Regions from separate parts of the Paraprevotella sp. genome, predicted to be linked through region 2. Evidence: riboswitches for the same ligand, from Rfam matches in the RefSeq annotation. Region 2 holds a riboswitch; each other region holds the start of a gene.
The links. A riboswitch is a leader RNA that binds a small molecule or an ion and turns the genes downstream of it on or off. The one in region 2 is predicted to bind cobalamin.
Positions count from the first base shown of each region.

Region 1: it holds a riboswitch for cobalamin, as region 2 does, so the genes downstream of both, accC (acetyl-CoA carboxylase biotin carboxylase subunit) here and AC5RDV_RS01010 (TonB-dependent receptor plug domain-containing protein) in region 2, are expected to answer to the same signal.
Region 3: it holds a riboswitch for cobalamin, as region 2 does, so the genes downstream of both, AC5RDV_RS02930 (anaerobic ribonucleoside triphosphate reductase) here and AC5RDV_RS01010 (TonB-dependent receptor plug domain-containing protein) in region 2, are expected to answer to the same signal.

Region 1 covers NZ_CFQRNQ010000006.1:119,791-126,496, forward strand. Annotated here, with positions in the region: gene AC5RDV_RS05030 (amidophosphoribosyltransferase) at 1-391, opposite strand, end outside; gene AC5RDV_RS05035 (glycosyl hydrolase family 28 protein) at 546-2,006, opposite strand; cobalamin riboswitch at 2,759-2,965, shown strand; gene accC (acetyl-CoA carboxylase biotin carboxylase subunit) at 3,011-4,522, shown strand; gene AC5RDV_RS05045 (acyl-CoA carboxylase biotin carboxyl carrier protein subunit) at 4,541-5,056, shown strand; gene AC5RDV_RS05050 (acyl-CoA carboxylase subunit beta) at 5,053-6,585, shown strand; gene AC5RDV_RS05055 (helix-turn-helix domain-containing protein) at 6,626-6,706, opposite strand, start outside.
Region 2 covers NZ_CFQRNQ010000001.1:273,983-280,688, reverse strand. Annotated here, with positions in the region: gene AC5RDV_RS01015 (DUF5074 domain-containing protein) at 1-73, opposite strand, end outside; gene AC5RDV_RS01010 (TonB-dependent receptor plug domain-containing protein) at 99-2,108, opposite strand; cobalamin riboswitch at 2,160-2,379, opposite strand; gene AC5RDV_RS01005 (hypothetical protein) at 2,598-2,741, shown strand; gene AC5RDV_RS01000 (response regulator transcription factor) at 2,872-3,489, shown strand; gene AC5RDV_RS00995 (O-antigen ligase family protein) at 3,524-4,867, opposite strand; gene AC5RDV_RS00990 (hypothetical protein) at 4,904-5,608, opposite strand; gene AC5RDV_RS00985 (hypothetical protein) at 5,605-6,339, opposite strand.
Region 3 covers NZ_CFQRNQ010000003.1:187,205-193,910, forward strand. Annotated here, with positions in the region: gene AC5RDV_RS02930 (anaerobic ribonucleoside triphosphate reductase) at 1-2,109, opposite strand, end outside; cobalamin riboswitch at 2,239-2,441, opposite strand; gene AC5RDV_RS02935 (putative outer membrane beta-barrel protein) at 2,646-3,887, opposite strand; gene AC5RDV_RS02940 (RNA polymerase sigma factor) at 3,877-4,443, opposite strand; gene AC5RDV_RS02945 (NigD1/NigD2 family lipoprotein) at 4,474-5,223, opposite strand; gene AC5RDV_RS02950 (protein-disulfide reductase DsbD family protein) at 5,383-6,706, opposite strand, start outside.

The DNA.
Region 1 (6,706 bases), on a different contig from region 2:
CAAAAGAAAGGCCACTCTTTCCGGTCGTTGAATACCGAAGGTGGCCCATATAAATTTCACCGGCAAAGGGAAGCTGCCGTTTGGCATACGTGGCGTCTGCAAGCTGTTCCGCGCCCAAGTCCCTGAACCGGGACTGCACGGAGGAAAAAATCTCGGTAATGGCACCCGTACCCAGCGCCCGTTCACGGAACATATACTCTTCTCCGGGATTCGCCTCCATCTTCACGCAAGCCAACCCGGCTCCTTCTTGTCCGCGGTTATGCTGTTTCTCCATTAAAAGGTAAAGCTTGTTCAAGCCATACATCCAAGTACCATACTTTTCCTGGTAATACTCCAAGGGCTTCAGCAAGCGTATCATAGCGATCCCGCATTCGTGTTTCAACTGCTCCATGACAATCGTTTTCTTCAAACCTTATTAGTGGGCAAAGGTACAAATAAATGCGAATACTTGCAATTTATTTCGCTATTTACGTAGAAAAAGACACTTCTTGTGACAAAAAAGAAACCTATCCACGCTTTCATGAACAAAACGAAAGACAAGCTCCCTACCTTACTTCCACATCGGAAACAAACCCGTTCATCTCTATCCCTTCCGTGCCCGTCAATTTCTTTCCGTCTACCGTGACATTCTCCAACAGCACGCCGCACACGTCGTTGCCTGCGTCATATCCTTTTATCCGCATAGGATACATTTTTCCCCTTTCGCCTTGGTAGCGGATATTACGAAAGACAAGGTTGCGAATCGGACCGCCAGGCTCACGGTTATATTTCTCATTGAAAAGAACCCGGATATCTATCAGCCGCGCCTCTTCGCAGTCTTCCACCCGGATGTCCTCGAACGACACGCCCTCCACCCGGTTCTTGTCGCCCACGCACACAGACATCACTCCACGATAGTTGTCGTCATCCTCGTCCACGTTCAGCACGTCTATGTTGCGGAACCTTACGCTGCGAAGCGTCTCCCCTTTCGGGGAACGGTCGTCACCATGGCCTCCCACGTTAATGGCATGCGCCACATCGGCCCACAAAATGGAATTCTGCACCGTCAGGTTGCTTGTCCCTCCCCAAAACCACCACCGGTGATTATAAAATGCCAGGCAGTCGTCGCTCGTACGAAGAAACACATCGTCCACCAACCAGTCATGGCAACACATCAAGTCAATCCCGTCGCTCCACCCCCGGGATGAAAAGCTCTTCACATTCCTGACCGTCACCTTCCGGCTTTCTCCGCCCATTATGGTGTAATGCTGGGGGTTGACCACCGTAATGCCTTCTACGTGCACGTTGCGCGAACGGGTGATTTCCACGCCGCGCAAAGGCCGGAACAGCATCCCTCGTCCCACAATCCGCACATTCTTTGCCCTGTCCACCCTGAGCTTGGCTTTCACCAAGGCCCCCGGCGCCAGGTAAACCGTGCAGTTGCTCGGTACGTCTATCTCATCGTTGGGCAGGTCCTTGGGCTTATGCACGCCGGGACCGAAATAAATCAGACGGCAATCTTTCCGGAAAATGTCTTTCGAACCTCCATCCCAGACCACGACGCCTTCGCCCCCTGTTCCGTCATACGTCTCCGTCTCCACAGCATTGGCAAACAAATGGAGATTACCCATACGATCGCCCCCGAACTCCACACTCAACTTGGCCGGACGCTCCAGGCGGAACGTCAAGGCGTGCCCGTCCACCTTATTATATGATATACCTCGCGAAAGAGGACGTATCTTCACGTCATCCACCGGTAAACCATGCGCCACGACCTTCACCTCCACCGGCTCGTCTGCGTCGAACTGCGCCATGGCAGCCCGGCTCTGCGTGTCCATGTCCACCTCCACTGAAAAAACCTGTAACTCCCGCCAGGCATTTTCCGTCCCGGCCTCCCTGACGTACACCTTGTAACGGTTGTCGTCCACAATGGCCTGGTCTTCTATCTTCGGATACACGAGTATTTTCGCTTGCATGGGAAAAGAAACGAAGAAGGCTCCCAGCGCGCCACATAATATCTTATTCATACTACCAACTTTACGTGAATATAATTTATATACGAACGAACATCATAAAATACCAATCGGAATACATTATATTATACTTAAAAAATATTAAATCCAAAACCCGGCATGCCATTGACATTCTGACACCATGTCATTTCCACACCCCCAAGAATTGCGTATTCGCACACAGGCAAAGGCTGCGACAAGAATAACGCAACCATACAGCCCTTCAGGAATAACAAAATGACAACCCTTACGCAAGAATATTTATCCTCTGTCACCCGTCCATGCCTTTCCTTCCGCATGAAGCGGCTCGGTGCGTAAGCCTAAAGACACATCCGGCTTGCATGATGCCACCGGATTTTGGAACGGAAAAAGTAACCCAATAAAGCCGGCACACGGTTTGCAAGCCGGAAATTTGCCGGAAAAAAGACATTTTTACGGCGTTTGAAAGAGAAACACGAGCCGACATGCGGAGAATGATTTTCCGCTTTCAGCCGAATGGTTTTCCATTCTCTTGGGATTGAATTGCATATATGCGGGAGATATGCAAAACAACAACGCATATACCGTATAAATATGCAAGAAGAGGCTCTATATGCTACGGTTCAGCCGTTTTTGGCCTGTCAGATAAAACGAAAACGCTGTCTTTTGGGACTGAAATCCTCCCATACAGTAACAAAAAGACATTCCCTACAAGCCCACCCGACATCTTCCGCCCTACGGAAAATTAATTTCTTTTGAAACCATTAGGCTGTAACGGAAAAAAGACGTACCTTTGCACAAGAATCGGTTCTGTGTGCAAGTCCTTGCGCACGGATTAAAAGGGAATCGGGTGCAAATCCCGGACAGTCCCGCTGCTGTGATGCTCCGTGAACTTTCTGAAAAAGCACCATCACCACTGGCCGTTTGTTTCTCAAGGCCGGGAAGGTTTCAGGAAGGGGGCGAGTCAGAAGACCTGCCGTTCGTTAAAAAACTGTTCTTGCTCGTGGGTTAGGAGAACATGTAGGATAAATGAAACAAAGATGATTAAAAAAGTTTTGATCGCCAATCGTGGCGAAATCGCTGTGCGGGTCATGCGCTCGTGCCGCGAAATGGGTCTGCGTACCGTGGCCGTATTTTCTGAGGCCGACCGTACGTCAAGGCACGTGATGTATGCCGACGAAGCTTACTGCATCGGCGCGGCCGAGTCGCACGAAAGTTACCTGAACATCGACCGTATCATCGAAGTGGCCGCAAAATGCAAAGCCGACGCCGTCCATCCCGGTTACGGCTTTCTGTCCGAAAATGCGGAATTTGTACGCCGTTGCGAGGCCGCAGGCATCATCTTCATCGGCCCGACAGCCGACACGATGGAAGCCATGGGAGACAAGATTGCAGCCCGCCAACGCATGATGGCGGCAGGGGTACCGGTGGTGCCAGGCACTGCCGAACCGCTGAAAGACGCCGATGAAGCCGTACGCATCTGCAAGGAAATCGGTTTTCCCGTCATGCTGAAAGCCTCCATGGGTGGCGGCGGAAAAGGCATGCGCCTCATCCATAGCGAAGACGAAGTGAAAGAGGCTTACGACTCGGCCCGTTCGGAATCCATGTCTTCCTTCGGGGATGACACGGTATATCTGGAGAAATTCGTGGAAGAGCCGCACCATATCGAGTTCCAAATACTTGGGGATGCCCATGGCAACGTGGTGCATCTCTTCGACCGGGAGTGCTCCGTGCAACGCCGCAACCAGAAAATCGTGGAAGAAAGCCCTTCGCCTTTCCTCACGCCGGAACTCCGCCGGGAGATGGGCGAGAAAGCCGTTGCCGCCGCCCGGGCGGTGAACTACCGTGGTGCCGGTACCATAGAATTTCTGGTGGACAAATACCGCCACTTCTATTTCTTGGAAATGAACACCCGCCTGCAAGTGGAACACCCCATCACGGAAGAAGTGGTGGGCGTAGACCTTGTCAAAGAACAGCTCCGCGTGGCCGACGGTGAGCCTCTGCGCTTCAAACAAGAGGACCTCTCCCAACGCGGACACGCCATCGAGTGCCGCATCTGTGCCGAAGACACGGAAAACGGGTTTATCCCCTGCCCCGGCATCATCCGCCAACTCACGGAGCCGAACGGCATCGGCGTGCGTATCGACAGCTACGTGTACGAAGGTTACGAAATCCCCCTCTACTACGACCCGATGATCGGCAAGCTCATCGTATGGGCCACGAGCCGCCAGTTTGCCATCGAACGTATGCGGCGTGTGTTGTATGAATTCAAAATCACGGGACTGAAAACCAACATCAGTTACCTGCGCCGCATCATGTACGCCCCGGCTTTTGTGAAAGGCGAATACGACACTTCATTCCTGTCAAAATATTCCCGTTCGCTGCAACGCAGCAACGGAGAGAACGAAGAGATAGAAAACATGGCCATGATAGCCGCCTACGTGGACTACCTGTTCAATCTGGAAGAGAACAGCCCCGTGCGCACGACAGACTCCCGCCCCATCAGCCGTTGGCGCGAGTTCGGCCTGCAAAAGGGAGTATTACGTATATAATAAGGAAAGGGATATTTTATGGAAATGCACATAGGAGACCGTGTCGCGGACGTGACATTGGTAAACAAAGAGGGAAACCGCGTGGAACTCACCATCGACGGCAAACCGTGTGTAGTGGACATCGTCATGGCCGAGAACGGTAGTTGCTCCATCCTGCACGACGGCAATTCCTACAATGCGGAACTTATTCGCGGAGAAGGCGGAAAGAGCTACGACGTGAACATGTTCTACCGCTCCTACCACGTGGACGTGGTGGACACGCAGGCCAAGTACCTCCGCATGAAAAAGCATGCGGACGAACGCCAACCGGATAAAATCGTGGCACCCATGCCGGGCAAGGTGGTCAGCATCCCCGTACAGCCGGGAGACGAGTTGAAGGCAGGTGACATCGCCATCGTACTCGAAGCCATGAAGATGCAAAGCAATTATAAGGTCAGTTCGGACTGCAGGGTGAAAAACATTCTCGTGACAGAGGGAGAGGCCGTACAAGACAATCAAACGTTGATAGAATTAGAACTCATACAAGAAGCATGAAAAGAGAAGAACTATATGCCCGGTTTGAGGAATTGGACAAACGGGCTTCGCAGGGTGGCGGACCGGACAAGATAGAAAAGCAACACGCCTCGGGCCGCATGACGGCACGCGAACGCATCGGCATGTTGCTCGACAAGGATACGTTCTGCGAAATAGACAAATTCGTGAACCACCGTTGCACCCGCTTCGGAATGGAGAAGAAACAGATTCCGGGAGACGGCGTGGTGTGCGGTCACGGCAAGATAGACGGACGGCAAGTGTTCGTCTATGCTTACGACTTCACCGTACACGGCGGTTCGTTGAGCGAGACCAACGCGGCCAAAATCGTAAAAGTACAGACTTTGGCCTTGAAGAGCGGCGCACCCATCATCGGACTGAACGATTCGGGAGGCGCCCGCATACAGGAAGGCATCACCAGCCTGGCGGGATACGCTTCCATATTCTACCAGAATACAATGGCCTCCGGCGTGATTCCCCAACTCACGGCCATCCTCGGCCCGTGTGCCGGAGGTGCCTGCTACTCTCCCGCCCTCACCGACTTTATTTTCATGGTCAACGAAAACAGCCACATGTTCATCACCGGACCGGATGTGGTGAAGGCCGTGACCAATGAAGTGGTGGACAAGGAAGAGTTGGGAGGAGCTTACACGCACAGCAGCAAGAGCGGTGTGGCCCACTTTGTCTACCCGACGGAAGAAGAAACACTGATGCAACTCCGCGAACTGCTCAGCTTCCTGCCGTCCAACAACATGGAGGACGCGCCGATCGTGCCTTGCAGCGACGACGCGAACCGCCGTGTGGAAAGTTTGCAGACGGTGATTCCGGAAGATCCTAACCAACCATACGACATCAAAGACGTTATCGAACCCGTCGTGGACAACCAATATTTCTTTGAAGTGATGCCGCATTTTGCCAAGAACATCGTCATCGGTTTCGCCCGCCTCGGAGGACAAACCGTCGGCATCATCGCCAACCAACCGGCATTCCTGGCCGGCGTGCTCGACATCGACGCTTCGGACAAAGCCGCCCGCTTCATCCGTTTCTGCGACTGCTTCAACATCCCCTTGGTGACGTTCGAAGACGTGCCGGGCTTCTTGCCTGGCACGGCACAAGAACATGACGGCATCATCCGCCACGGAGCCAAAATCGTGTATGCCTACGCCGAGGCCACCGTTCCCAAAATCACGCTGATTACGCGTAAAGCCTACGGCGGAGCCTATATCGTCATGGCCAGCAAGATGATCGGTGCCGATGTGAACTTTGCCTGGCCGCAAGCCGAAATTGCAGTAATGGGGGCATCCGGTGCCATCAACATCCTCTACCGTAAAGCATCGGAGGAGGAGAAAAAGACGGCTGTGGAAGCATACGAAGAAGAGTTCTCCAATCCTTACCGCGCAGCCGAGCGCGGACTGGTGGACGAAATCATCATGCCGCGCGACACGCGCCGGAAACTCATCCGCGCCTTGGAGATGACCCGGAACAAGAACCAAAGCAATCCGCCCAAGAAGCACGGCAACATGCCGTTATAACCTCAAACCCTCTGCATCCACTCCACGGGTGCAGAGGGTTTTAATTCCGTGAATAACGGAACTCACCCGGCGGCACCCCTACCACCTTTTTAAATATCAGGCTGAAGCATTGTACGTTCGG
Region 2 (6,706 bases):
TGTCATCATCCTCGCTACAAGCGGTAAAACACCCCAAAGCCAGAGCCATTATGGCCCATTTACACCATTTCATTTTCATTTTTTTCGTTATTAAAAGTTTATAAAGAATATGTTATTGCCACTTTAAAATTCCTCCCGGGCATCGGATAGTAACGCACCACCTCATAATTTCTTCCACCCAGATTGGCCGCGTCCACCTGCAGGCGCAACTTATGATCCCTGAACCGGAAAACACGGTACAAGGAAAGGCTATGATCGGAATAGGCATTCACGAGATTGCTCTTTTTGTTTTGCGGCAGACGATAGCGTTCACCGCTCCACGCCACATTATATGCCACGTTCATCCACGGCATTTCAAGTACCACACTTCCACCTCCGGAATGTTTCGGCGTATAGGCAATCTGATGACGCCACAACTTGCTACCGCGTTTCGTCACGTCTTCCGCCTGCATGAAACTGTACGCTCCTGTCAAACTCAAATTCCAAGCTTTTGCCAAAGCCCATTCGGCAGCCAGATTGGCATCCACGCCGTAAGTCTCCACTTTGCCTACGTTGGACATTTTCCATACGAACATCGTCGGAACTGCCACAATCTTGTCTTTCACCTTATTATAATAAGCATCCAACGAAAAGCTCACGTAATCCGCCACTTTTCCCATACGTCCGGCCCAGGTGGTCCCTATATTCCATTGGCACGTTGTTTCCGGACGCAAGCGGCTGTTCCCAATGAGCAGATAATAGAGGTCATTGAAAGTCGGGACACGGAATATGTCTTTATAAGACGCGCGCAAACGCCAACTCGCCTTTTTCACAGGGCGCCACGCCAGGCTTACCGCCGGAGAAAGCCGCTTACGGTCGTCGGCAGCCATCCCTAAAGAAACTCGTTCGGTAATGAAAGTATTCAGCAAGGAAGCCGTCACCTGAAACTGCGGTTGACGGTATTGTGCTGAAAAGGCCGTCAGACTGGTATAACGTTCCGGGTATTGGCATTGGTCCAACGTCGTGGCCAAATCGTTATACACAAAATCCTGCGCCAACGAAAAAGAAAGGTTTTTCACGGGCTTCGCCCATAACGTCGCGGTCAGGTAGGTCTCCGTCTGGCGGAAACGGTCTTCCGTCGGCCCGGCAGCCTTCTTGTCCGTGTCTTTGTTCCAACTATAATTGAACTTCCCGGAAGCCTTCAGTTTCCACTTCTCCGAAAAACGGTTCTCATACCTCAACTGACCGAAATAATTACGGTCATAAAGCCGTTCCGCCGCATAGGGATTGTCATATACGACACTACCGGGCAATCCTCGACGGGAATCGAACAGATACCCCTTCACATCCAAATCCTGACGTTCTGTCAAATGGGCAAAAAGATTCACCTCCGCACGGTATGCCCCTATGTCGCTATTGTTACGCCGTCCTTTTATCTGTTTATCCAAGTTCATCATCGTAAAATGATAATTCCCGTCGGCACGTAAATATTCACCGTAAAGAGAACAAGACAAACGCGGTGTGAACCGATGGGCATAGAACAATGAGGGGTTGGCCAAACCGTAAGCCCCCGCCTTCACCTTTACCGAAAGAGTGAAATCCCGGCCTTCAAAATCAGGCCGGCTCGTTTCGATGCTCAACGCGCTTGCAGCAGCCAACATGCGTGCCGTCTGATAAATATTGTCGCTTTGCCCGATAGTCAACGTCAATGAAGAAACATTATCCAACGAGAAACGGGAGATGTCCACCTGTCCCGACTGGCAATCCCCTATGGCCACACCATCGTAGAGCACGGCTGTATGCTGTGCGCCCAGACTGCGTACGGAAACAGTTTTCAACCCTCCCACACCGCCATAATCCTTCAAGGTCACCCCCGAAAAATGCCGTACGGCATCCGACACGTCCAACACGCCCATACGTTCCAACTCCGCCTTATCAAGCGTCTGCACAGGAGCACCCGAACGTACGGTGGCAGGCAAAGCCTTCTCGGTCACCGTCAGACCTTTCATCTGTTTCAGCCCCACATCCACGCTATCTGCACCATTTTGTGCGAGCACGAACACAGTCTCCATACAAAATGACACAAGCAACCATCCTCTCATTTTATGAGATTCCTTGTATACGCCCATTTATATCTTCATTCTTCACTCAAGACACCTTCCTCCCATCCCACGGAGATTCCGGCATGACTACGTTTTGCAGGTCTTCTGACTTACTCCGGCTTGTTGGCCTTCCCACCTTATTATTATAAATAAGGAAGTGGCTTGAGGTTTGAAACAAACCGCACAATGAGTTCACAGCAGCGGGACTGTCCGGGATTTCCACCCGATTCCCTTTTCATCTGCCGACCTGAAAGGGCTTTCCCATAGGCCGGGCAGAACAAAACGTTGCAAAGTTATTAAAAAAATCAGTATCCCAAGACCTTTTCATTGATTTATATCAAGAAAAGGGCATTTAAATGATAACAAATGCCCTTTTACTTGTTTTGCAGGAAGAATCGCCGTACCTTTGTAGTGTCATAAGGAACAAAAGATATTTAGTTTTTAGGTATTTAGCTCCGTGAAGGAGCAATGTTTAGGTAAAAGATTGTTAGATTAAAAAAGAAAGGTAAGAAGATTATGACAGGATTAATGATTATCGCAGCGGTCGTAGTAGCTATGGCAGTTGCAACAGGTTCAAAGAAGAGCAACGGTAAGTTCTTGGGTTCAAGTACTTCAATGTTGTTCGGTAATAAAAACCTGAATGCAGGTGCAGCTTGTTAAGTGCAATGCACCTTAGTTTGAAACCAATTAAATTTTTGATAAGGTAAGGATGTCTGGAATAAGGCATCCTTATTTCTTTTTAAGATACGACGAGATTTGAGTAACTTTGCATGGAAATATGAGCGTGAACATGAAACTATCCCCCGAAATTGCCATTATAGAAGCCAACACATTGACCTGTATGGGACTACGCGGCCTCATTGAACGGATGATGCCACAAGCTGTCGTCCGCACGTTCAACAGTTTTGAACAACTGATGCGCGACACACCGGACATGTATTTCCACTACTTTATTTCAGCCCAGACCCTTGTGGAGCACAGCGCCTTCTTTGTGGAACGGAAAGAAAAAACCATTGTGCTTACCAATGGGACAACCGGCACCCCTCAAACCTCCCACTTCCATACGTTGAATATCTACCAAAACGAAGACAATATGGTGCGTGCATTGCTGCAACTGCAACAGTATGCGCATGCTCACGGACGACATCTGCCCCAAGGTATGGGAAAGCCCATATCGGGAACCACTGCCTCTACCGACCCCAACGGACTCAGTCATCGCGAAATCGAAGTGCTCATACTCATTGTACGCGGACTGACGAACAAGGAAATTGCCGACCACTTGTGTATCAGCACTACCACCGTTATCTCCCACCGCAAGAACATCATGGAAAAACTCAATGTCCGCTCCGTATCGGGACTGACTATCTATGCCGTCATGAACGGGTACATAGAGGCCGACCGCATCTGAAGAGTATTCCTTATAAACTTTTAGTTCTCTCCAATCAAAACCAATCTATTTCCATATTTTTCCCCTTTCCATTGCTTCTTTCATATTCTTGCAATTTAAGCCCTGCTTCTTTTTTAAGATATCCCGTCAAAGAAGAAGGTACTTTTTCTTTCTTCCCTACTATTTGATGAGCCTTCTCCAACATTTCCAAATCCCGTCCCTCTTTTTCATACAACCCCATCAACAAATATAAAGGGTAAATACGGTGGGGGACTCTATAATAAGCCTTATAAAACATCTCTTCAGCCTCCTCAAACCTGCCAAGAGCTTGAAAGTTTTTTCCCATGAGATTAAAAAACATGGGGTCAGAACTTCGTTTTGCCCCTTCATTTAATATTATGTTGCTTTCTTCGTAATGACCATTATACGACAAACACATTCCATACTCAAAAAGGAAACCAACATCTTTCTTCAAATCGGGATACAAAACCCTGTAACAATTCTCTATGCCCTCATATTTTTCCCTATCAAAATATGGCCGCACCATCCCCCAATGTTTCATCGCCGTACACGTCCGATAAGATTTATTAAACTGGATACATACCACCGCCCCCACTCCTATCAAAACCAACAAACCACACACCATTCCTACCTTTCCATACCGTTTCTTTTCACATAGCATCATTGGCATCCACGCAGCCCACAATAAAAGAAACAGAGACAATAAGCATGTGGCAAAACATCGAAGAGGATAAGAAAAAAGGGAAACCACCATAAAACTCACCATTGCACCACATAACCCGACAACCTCAACATTCCGACACCTAAGAAGGCGTATATAGACATAAGCCATAAGGCACAAACAAGACAAAACTCCCGGCAGTCCAAGTTCTATCCATATCTGCAAATATTCATTATAAGCATAATCCGGGGCACCAACCAACATTTCCTCATCTTGCGTTCCCTTCCCCTCCCGAAAATACGCTTCTTGTGCTTCCCCATAAACATACGGGAAACCGCCTATTCCCACCCCGGAAAATATCTGTTGTTTAGCCACCGGATAAGAGATTTTCCAGATGAACAAACGACCGTCTGCCGAATCTTTTTTCAGCACATACATGCCATACAAAAAAGGAACACAAAGAACGAATACAGCCAACAATACAAAACACTTTTTTATCCACGCACACTTCATCCGTAACCAAACCATTGACATCAAACTGATTACAGACGCCACCCAAGCTGCCCGACTTACACACATGACGAGTATGACTACGGAAAACAAAAGATAAAAAGCAGAAAGATAAAAAAGCATATTTGTAACCTTTTGCCCATGTCTAAACCTCACAAACAACGCATAGTCCAAGGCCAAGGGCAAAATAAGGACAATCAAACCCATCTATATAGTGCCATGCTTTGCCCTCATCCAATATCCCTATTCCAATGGGATGTTATATCCCTTGTGGAAATCCTCGCTCTGATAAGCCTTATGCTCATCCCAATAGACCAAAGAGCCTGCGCAAGAACCATACAGCCGACCGTTTGCCGAGTCATAACCGACAGTATGGGAACCATTCACTTCGATGGCCTGCCCTGCTTTCTGCATGTCTTCTTTTATGACCTGCACGCTGTTTTGGGCTTTGTCGTACACGCACCACACTGTCACTTTCACTTGGGCTTCGGGATAGTCCTTTGAATGGAACACGATTCCTTCAATTTTCCTGAAAGACAGATTTTCATCTATTTTCACGTAACTGCACGTATTCCACACGATTGTGGAATCTATTGGCGCAGGTAACGCAAAGTAAAACGCCCCTCCCAAGCTTCCAGAATAAGTATGGTTCTCTATTTGAGTACAAATATCCTTCATACTTTTATAAAGTTCATGATGCTGTTTTTCAGACAACTGTTCTTGCAAAATTGAATAGTCCACTTCAAAATACCGGCTAAATCGTTTCCAAAGTGCATATTCATCTGGTGTTGTCTTTTCCTTTACCCAACCCGGAATAGAAATAGACAAAGAATCTGGCAAGGACTGCTCTTCTGACGTTATTTTCCCATTTATCAAGGCATTTAATCCTTGGGAAGAACAGGCTATACTACAGGCACAAAGCACCAACAAGAAACAGAACCTTCTCATACACCAAAAATAAAGAAATTAACCTTTTTATTGAAACTATCCGATCTTTCACTTCCATCTGAAAGTTCGTATGTCAAGGAACCCGAACAATTCAGTTCAACACCACGACCTAATATATTCGCATTATAAGAACCATTAAAACTTTTTGCAGCCGCGCCCTCTGTAAAGACATTGGGAGATGCTTTTAAAATCTCATCCTTACTTGAATTTAACGTGTAATCAATCGTCGCTTTCACATATACGTCAGTTTTTCCAATTGCATGATAAACGACCTGCTCATCCGTTACACCATGCGTCTCCCCTCCAACTTCCGGATTGCTCAACGTTTCAATACGTTTAAAAACCGACTGCGTCACTACGGTAAAACAACCTACCGATTTCCCATCTGCACTATCCTTTGACAAGGCATACAATGTATCAATATATTGATACAAATCTTTTTTCTGACTCTCCGTCAAATCCAAAGACAAGACTGAATAATCAATCTCATACCGCGAACTCAAACGCACCCACGCCTCATATTCCTTCTTAGTAACTTTATCTTTAATCCATTCCGGCACCGAATTCAATGGCATGAACTCAGTATCGGCTTCCTCTTCCAAATTCCAAATATCATATTGATTAGAATTTAAATCAGTCATCTCATCTTGAGTACACCCCAACACCATAATAATTCCACTCACTGCAGCCATAATCATAAATATGGCAACTTTGATTTTTGCTTTTTTCATAAAGACTAATTTTAAAGGTTAGATTATTTATTTGTACTGTTTTTCAAAAGTTTGGTTCAAATATAATCTTTTTTTATATTCGTTCCAAGAGATAGTAGTAATATAATATAATTTAACCCTTAGATTTCCCAAAGCCAAGCACCGCTTACATCCCAACCGTTTCCATGAAAATATCGTACTATTCACATATTGATTTTCCTCTAATATTCGTATAACATTACCCGAGATTCGCGTATTTCCACCCCGAGCCCGACGTGACGAAACCAGAGCGATTCTCACGCAACGGACGCAAAACACATCGTATCCCTTTCGCTTCCGCACACCTGCAATCTGTACGACCTGGGCAGATTTCGTCCGCAGGGCGTGC
Region 3 (6,706 bases), on a different contig from region 2:
TATATGCCCACTGCCGCATTTGGGACACACTTTCATCTCCGGTTCGGCATTCTCGTACCCGCAAGTCATGCAACGGTTACGATTGTGGTTTACCGACCCGTAGCCGATATTATACTTGTCCATCATGTCCACCACGCGCATGATGGCTTCCGGATTATGGGTGGCATCCCCGTCGATTTCCACGTAGAAAATATGACCGCCCCGCGTCAGGTCGTGATACGGTGCCTCAACTTCGGCCTTATGACGGGCACTGCACTTGTAATACACCGGCACATGGTTGGAATTGGTATAATACTCACGGTCGGTAATACCCGGTAAAACGCCGAACTGCTTGCGGTCGCCCCGGGTGAACCTTCCGGCCAATCCTTCAGCCGGAGTGGCCAACACGCTGTAATTATGTTGGTAGAGTTCCGAGAACTCGTTAGCACGGTCGCGCATATAGGTCACGATCTTCAGGCCGAGCTGCTGTGCTTCTTCCGACTCTCCATGATGCTTGCCGGTCAAAGCGACCAAGCATTCGGCCAAACCGATGAAACCGATGCCTAACGTCCCCTGGTTAATCACCGGAGCTATCGTATCGTTGGGCTTCAGCTTCTCGCATCCCAACCAAAGCGCACTCATCACCAACGGGAATTGCTTGGCAAAGGCTGTCTTCTGGAACTCCATACGCTCATGCAACTGACGGGCCGTGATTTCCAACATGTGGTCGAGCTTGGCAAAGAAACGAGCGATACGTTCTTCTTCATCTACAATCTCCATGCACTCGATGGCCAGACGCACGATGTTGATGGTTGAAAAAGAAATATTTCCCCGTCCGATAGAAGTCTTCGGCCCGAAACGGTTTTCAAAGACGCGGGTACGGCAACCCATCGTAGCCGTTTCATACAGGTAACGTTTCGGGTCGTCGGCACGCCACAGTTCATGCCGGTTGAACGTGGCATCCAAATTAATAAAGTTCGGGAAAAAACGACGGGCTGTCACCTTGCAGGCATATTGGTAAAGGTCGTAATTGCGGTCGGTAGGCAAATAACTCACGCCCCGCTTCTTTTTCCAGATTTGAATCGGAAAGATGGCAGTTTCGCCGTTGCCCACCCCTTCGTAAGTACTACGCAGGATTTCGCGGATGATGCAACGCCCCTCGGCCGAGGTATCCGTACCGTAGTTCACGGAACTGAACACCACCTGATTCCCCCCACGGGAATGGATGGTATTCATATTGTGGATAAAGGCTTCCATAGCCTGATGCACCCGGGCCACAGTCTTGTTCATCGCATGCTGGAGGATACGTGCGTCACCGGTCAGGCCATCCAGAGGACGAGTGACAAAGTCGTCCACTTCCTTATGGTATAAACGGGAGTAGTCCTCGGCGTTCAACTCCTCCAAGACCTTCACTTCTTCGATGAAACTGGCACGCACGAAAGGAGCCAGATAAAAATCAAGCGCAGGAATAGCCTGGCCGCCGTGCATCTCATTCTGTGCCGTTTCCATGGAAATACAGGCCAAAATACTGGCCGTCTCGATACGTTTGGCCGGACGGGACTCCCCGTGTCCGGCAGAGAAACCATGCTTCAAGATGTAGTCGAGCGGATGCTGCACGCACGTCAAGCTTTTGGTGGGATAATAATCCTTGTCATGGATATGCAGATAGTTGTGCTTGACCGCCTCTTTCACCTCTTCACTCAGTAGGTAGTCGTCTACGAAAGGCTTGGTGGTCTCGCTGGCAAACTTCATCATCATGCCGGCCGGCGTATCGGCATTCATGTTGGCATTCTCGCGAGTCACGTCGTTAGACTTGATATTGATGATTTCCAGAAATATGTCACGTGTCTTGGCCTTGCGGGCAATGCTGCGTTGGTTACGGTAAGCGATATATTTCTGCGCCACATCCTTACGGCGGCTTTTCATCAATTCCATTTCCACGGCATCCTGAATCTCCTCCACCGTCATTTGTGCCTTACCACGGTTCGTCACGTGTTCGCATATCAAATGAATCAGCTCTTCATTCTCACCGGCCTCGGTGTGTACCATGGCCTTGCGTATGGCATCCCCGATTTTCCGAGCATTGAAACCCACGATGCGCCCGTCCCTTTTAACAACTGTCTGTATCATATTGCATTTATTTTCCGGGCCGAAAAAGTCCCGGCCTCCTTTTTCTAAAAGAAGCCCTGTTTCTCCGGCATCTAAAATTTTGTATCTTTCTTATTACGTTCCCACCGTCATCCCCTTGTCCCCGGAGTCCGTACGGCTATGTCACAGGCAGGTCTTCTGACTTACTCGCGTTTCATGTCCTTCCCGTTTCGCCCGACGAAACAGTGGATGCAGCATGTCATGAAACGTATAAAAGAGTTCACAGCAGCGGGTCTGTCGGGGACTCTCACCCCGTTCCCTTTTCACCCTGTCGGCCGACTGGCAAACAGGGCACCTGAACAACGGCAAAGGTACACCTTTTCCTTTTTTCGTGCAAGTGTTCTCGCTGTTTTTATTTTAAAGTTTCCAGATTTTACAACCCACAAAACAATTAAAATACTTATAATCATTAGATTATAAATACAATTTACCAAAACGAAAAGGCCAAAAGTTTCCCAAAATAAAAAACATGTATGCAACAGGATCAAATCAGGCCTTCGGAAAGGACAAGACTTATGTCACAAACCGAAAGAAAACCTAAGCCCGAATTCCAAATTAAAATTCAATGGTTTCTCCTTATAGATATTGGAAACAGAACTTCCATTATCAAAATAGTAGCTCACTCCCGGCTCCACATACAAACCTACCACTGACGACAAGTTAAGCTGCATCCCGGCGGCTGCATTTACAGAATATTGCCAAGGTTTTTCCCGTACATCCTTATGTGTAGATGACTTTATCCGACCTTTCCACGTATAATCCGTTTCCGTATCTCCATCCACGCACTTCTCGGCCATTCCTCCGGCCGACAGATACAAATCCATCCACCGTTTCTTCCACAAACTGGCCTTAAAGTTCAAGGGAATCCCTACGTATTGCAGGGATTGCCGGACCTCATAACTATAATCTTCTCCAGAAGAAGAAAGACTTGACGAAAGATAAGTATAAGAAAGGCCGCTTTCTATACCGAACCTTTCGTTTACGGCATAACAGGCAGACACGCCGAACCTGACGGGCTGCTTGTGTTTCATCGGGACAACGCCATCCACATACCGATGGGCAGACCTTATGGCCGTCACCGGAAATTTTCCACATTCCATCGCCTCGGGGTGTCCCCAAGAGGGGATAGTTCCCATCAGGACAACTCCTCCGTTCCCATAATTCATTACCGATTTTCCTGGAGTATTGGATGCAAAAAGACTCACAGCCAACCAATGCGACCTTTCTTTCTTGACCTTTCCGACGTTTGGAACCAACTCAGGATAACGGCCTATTCCATCAGGATAAGGCTTTCCCGAATTTCCATGGCTATCTTCAGGAATCGTTTTTTCTCTTTCAGCCAAAAGTTCTTTTCTCTCTTCAGCTAAAGCCTTCCCACCTTCTTCCGATACGGCAGGCCGGTCGCAAGCCACTATATCTTTCCCGGACGGTTTACGACGGCATGGCTCCTTTTCCACGCGCTGCACTTTTGCCCAAAAGGCATCCGTCGGCCCAAGAAGAACGCCTTCGGTCGGAATGCGATTGTCTGCAAAAGACATAAAAACCGGCTGACACACATTCCTTCCCAAAGGCACAACTATCGCCAACGCTGCCGCAATCCCGGCCAAGCGCAGCCATACGGTACTCCTCCCACGAGAAGAGGAGACGGACAGGCGTTGCTCTTCCAAAGCCTTGTTTATCCCGTCCCACAGCCCGTCGGGAGGGATGACCTCGTAACCGTCCAGTTTCTTTTGCCATTCATTCAACCATTTATCTTCCATTGACCTGAGCTTTATATCTTTGAACTTCCTTTGCCAACACCGCCTTTGCCCGATGCAGTTGCGAAGCCGATGTACTCTCTTTTATATTCAGCATCGCGGCAATCTCCTTATGGCTCTTCCTTTCGAACACATACAAATTGAAAACAGCCCTATACCCTGCCGGTAAACGGCAAATCATTTCCTGAAGAACTTCAGACGGAATGTCCCCCGCATCCGGCTCATCCTCGACCGTGTCCGGTACGTCCCATCCGTCGCCAAGGGATTCCAACTGCCGGTCGCGCTTCAAGAATTTCAATGACTCGTTCACCACAATACGTACCATCCATCCCCGGAGAGAACCTTCACCCCTCCACTCGAAACCGTGAATGGAAGTGAATATCTTCACGAAACAATCCTGAAGGACATCTCTCACATCGTCCATACAAGCCACATAACGGGAACACACGGCTGTGAGGCAACCTGCATAGCGACAATATAATAATTTCATCGCTACACGGTCGCCCCGCTGTATACCTCGAACCAAATCCTGTTCGCCTTCGTCTCCGATACGCGTCATGCTGAACGAACGGTTATCTGTCCCCTAATACTATCGTAACGCACCTCCTCTTTGCATTTGTTCTATTTGTTTTGCCACGTTTCCTGTCTTTTTACGGGTACAATAATCAAACTCTGCCGTCCTCCTTCCCCGGAACGACCGCCAAACCAACGTCAGCTTGACCGTGCGCCCTCCCGTATCGGGAAGCTTCCCTAAATCAAAGGCCACAAGCGCATCGCTCCGCCAACTCCCCGCATCCCCGCAAGCATCGTGACGAAACTCCACCTCATAGGGATTCTCCGGATTGCCCCCGGTCAATAAATTCACCTTATGGGGAATCCCCCTGCTGCCCCACAAAGTAGAGAAACGCAGAGTCAGATAACCGTCTTCCGCCACAGTCACCCAATCGTCTACTATCTCCACAGGGTCATTCCCGTATAGCGAATCGTTCACCAAAGCAGAATCCGGAACCGTTTTTTTCGTCAGGATGCTGTCCATCCAGTTTACATAGACTGCACGCGCACGGGAATGCCTGTCTTCGTCTACGTCCGTAAAATGCACCAAAGCCCGCACCTCCTTTTCTCCGAAAGGGGAAGAAGACAGGTTGACCGGCCAAAGCGTTGTCTCATCATCCAACTGCAAGAAACAGGAATCCGTACCGCCCTTGACCGTCACCAAAGCATTCGGACTGAAATAAGGATACCATACATAAACCTCACCATCGTCATCCGAACAAGACTGAAACAAAACCGGAGCCAATAACAGGAAGGCCAACAACCATAAGACATGTACTTTCTTCATTTTTCATCCAATTTAAAAATCCGACATTCTATTTATCAAACTGCGAACCGACCAAATCCTTGCTCATTCCGATGAAAAATAACGTTAAAAACCAACCATAAAAAAATAGGGATGTACCATTTTCATCTGATACATCCCCTGATATTCCCAATACAAGAATTACTTGTTCTTATAATTCCTCAAACCAGTCTGCAAGAAATCTATATATTTGTTGACATCCTCGTCGTACGAATATGACTTGTTCAACGGTTTGCCTTCATTGTCGAGCAACACATAGAACGGTTGGGCATTGGCCCCGAACTTACTGCGCTGCAGGTAGCTCCATTTGTCACCTACCGTACGCAAAGTACGTTCCTGCCCGTTCTCAGTCACCTTGATAGGTTCCGGCAACTTAGTCTTTTCATCCACATACAGCGTGATCAGCACGTAATCATTCTGCATGATATCCGCCACCTTCTGGTCGGCCCACACAGCCAACTCCATCTTGCGGCAATTCACGCAACCATATCCGGTAAAGTCTATCATCACGGGCTTACCTTGCTGGCGCGCATATTCCATCCCGGCATCATAATCCATGAACTGGGCTTTCACCTCGTTCTCATAAAGGTTGAAGTCTTGCGTGTTCATCGGAGGCGAAAAGGCACTGATAGCCTTCAGCGGTGCTCCCCACAAACCGGGCACCATGTAGATGGCAAAAGCGAAGGAAAGCAAAGCCATGAAGAAACGGGTGACCGAAGTACGGTGATTGACCACTACATTACCGGACTCGTCATATTCGTCTTCATCATGCGGGAAACGCAACCAACCTATAAGATAAGCACCCAACAAAGCAAAAATCACTATCCACAGACTCAGGAAAGCCTCGCGGTCGAGGATATGCCATCCGTAGGCCAAATCGGCCACCGACAGGAACTTCAAGGCAAAAGCCAATTCCAAGAAACCGAGCGTCACCTTCACACAATTCATCCAATTACCGGATTTCGGCATCGTCTTCAGCCAGGCCGGGAACATGGCAAACAAGGTGAAAGGCAAAGCCAAGGCAATGGCAAAACCCAACATGCCGACGGTCGGGGCAAGAATACTGCCCGACGTGGACACTTCTACCAACAGGAAACCGATAATCGGCCCCGTACAGGAAAAAGAAACCAAAGCAAGGGTAAAAGCCATCAGGAAAATGCTCAACAAGCCTGTTGTAGATTCGGCCTTACTGTCTACCGCATTACTCCATGAAGAAGGCAACGTAATTTCAAAAGCACCGAAGAAACTGGAGGCAAACACCAACAACATCAGGCAGAAGAAGATGTTGAATACCGCATTCGTGGACAGGGCATTCAAGGCACTGGCACCGAAAATACCGGTAATCACTAAGCCCAAAAGCACATAAATGACCACTATGCTCACGCCATACGTCGCCGCATCGCGGATACCTTTGCGTTTGTCTCCCGAACGTTTCAGGAAGAAACTCACGGTCATCGGGATAATC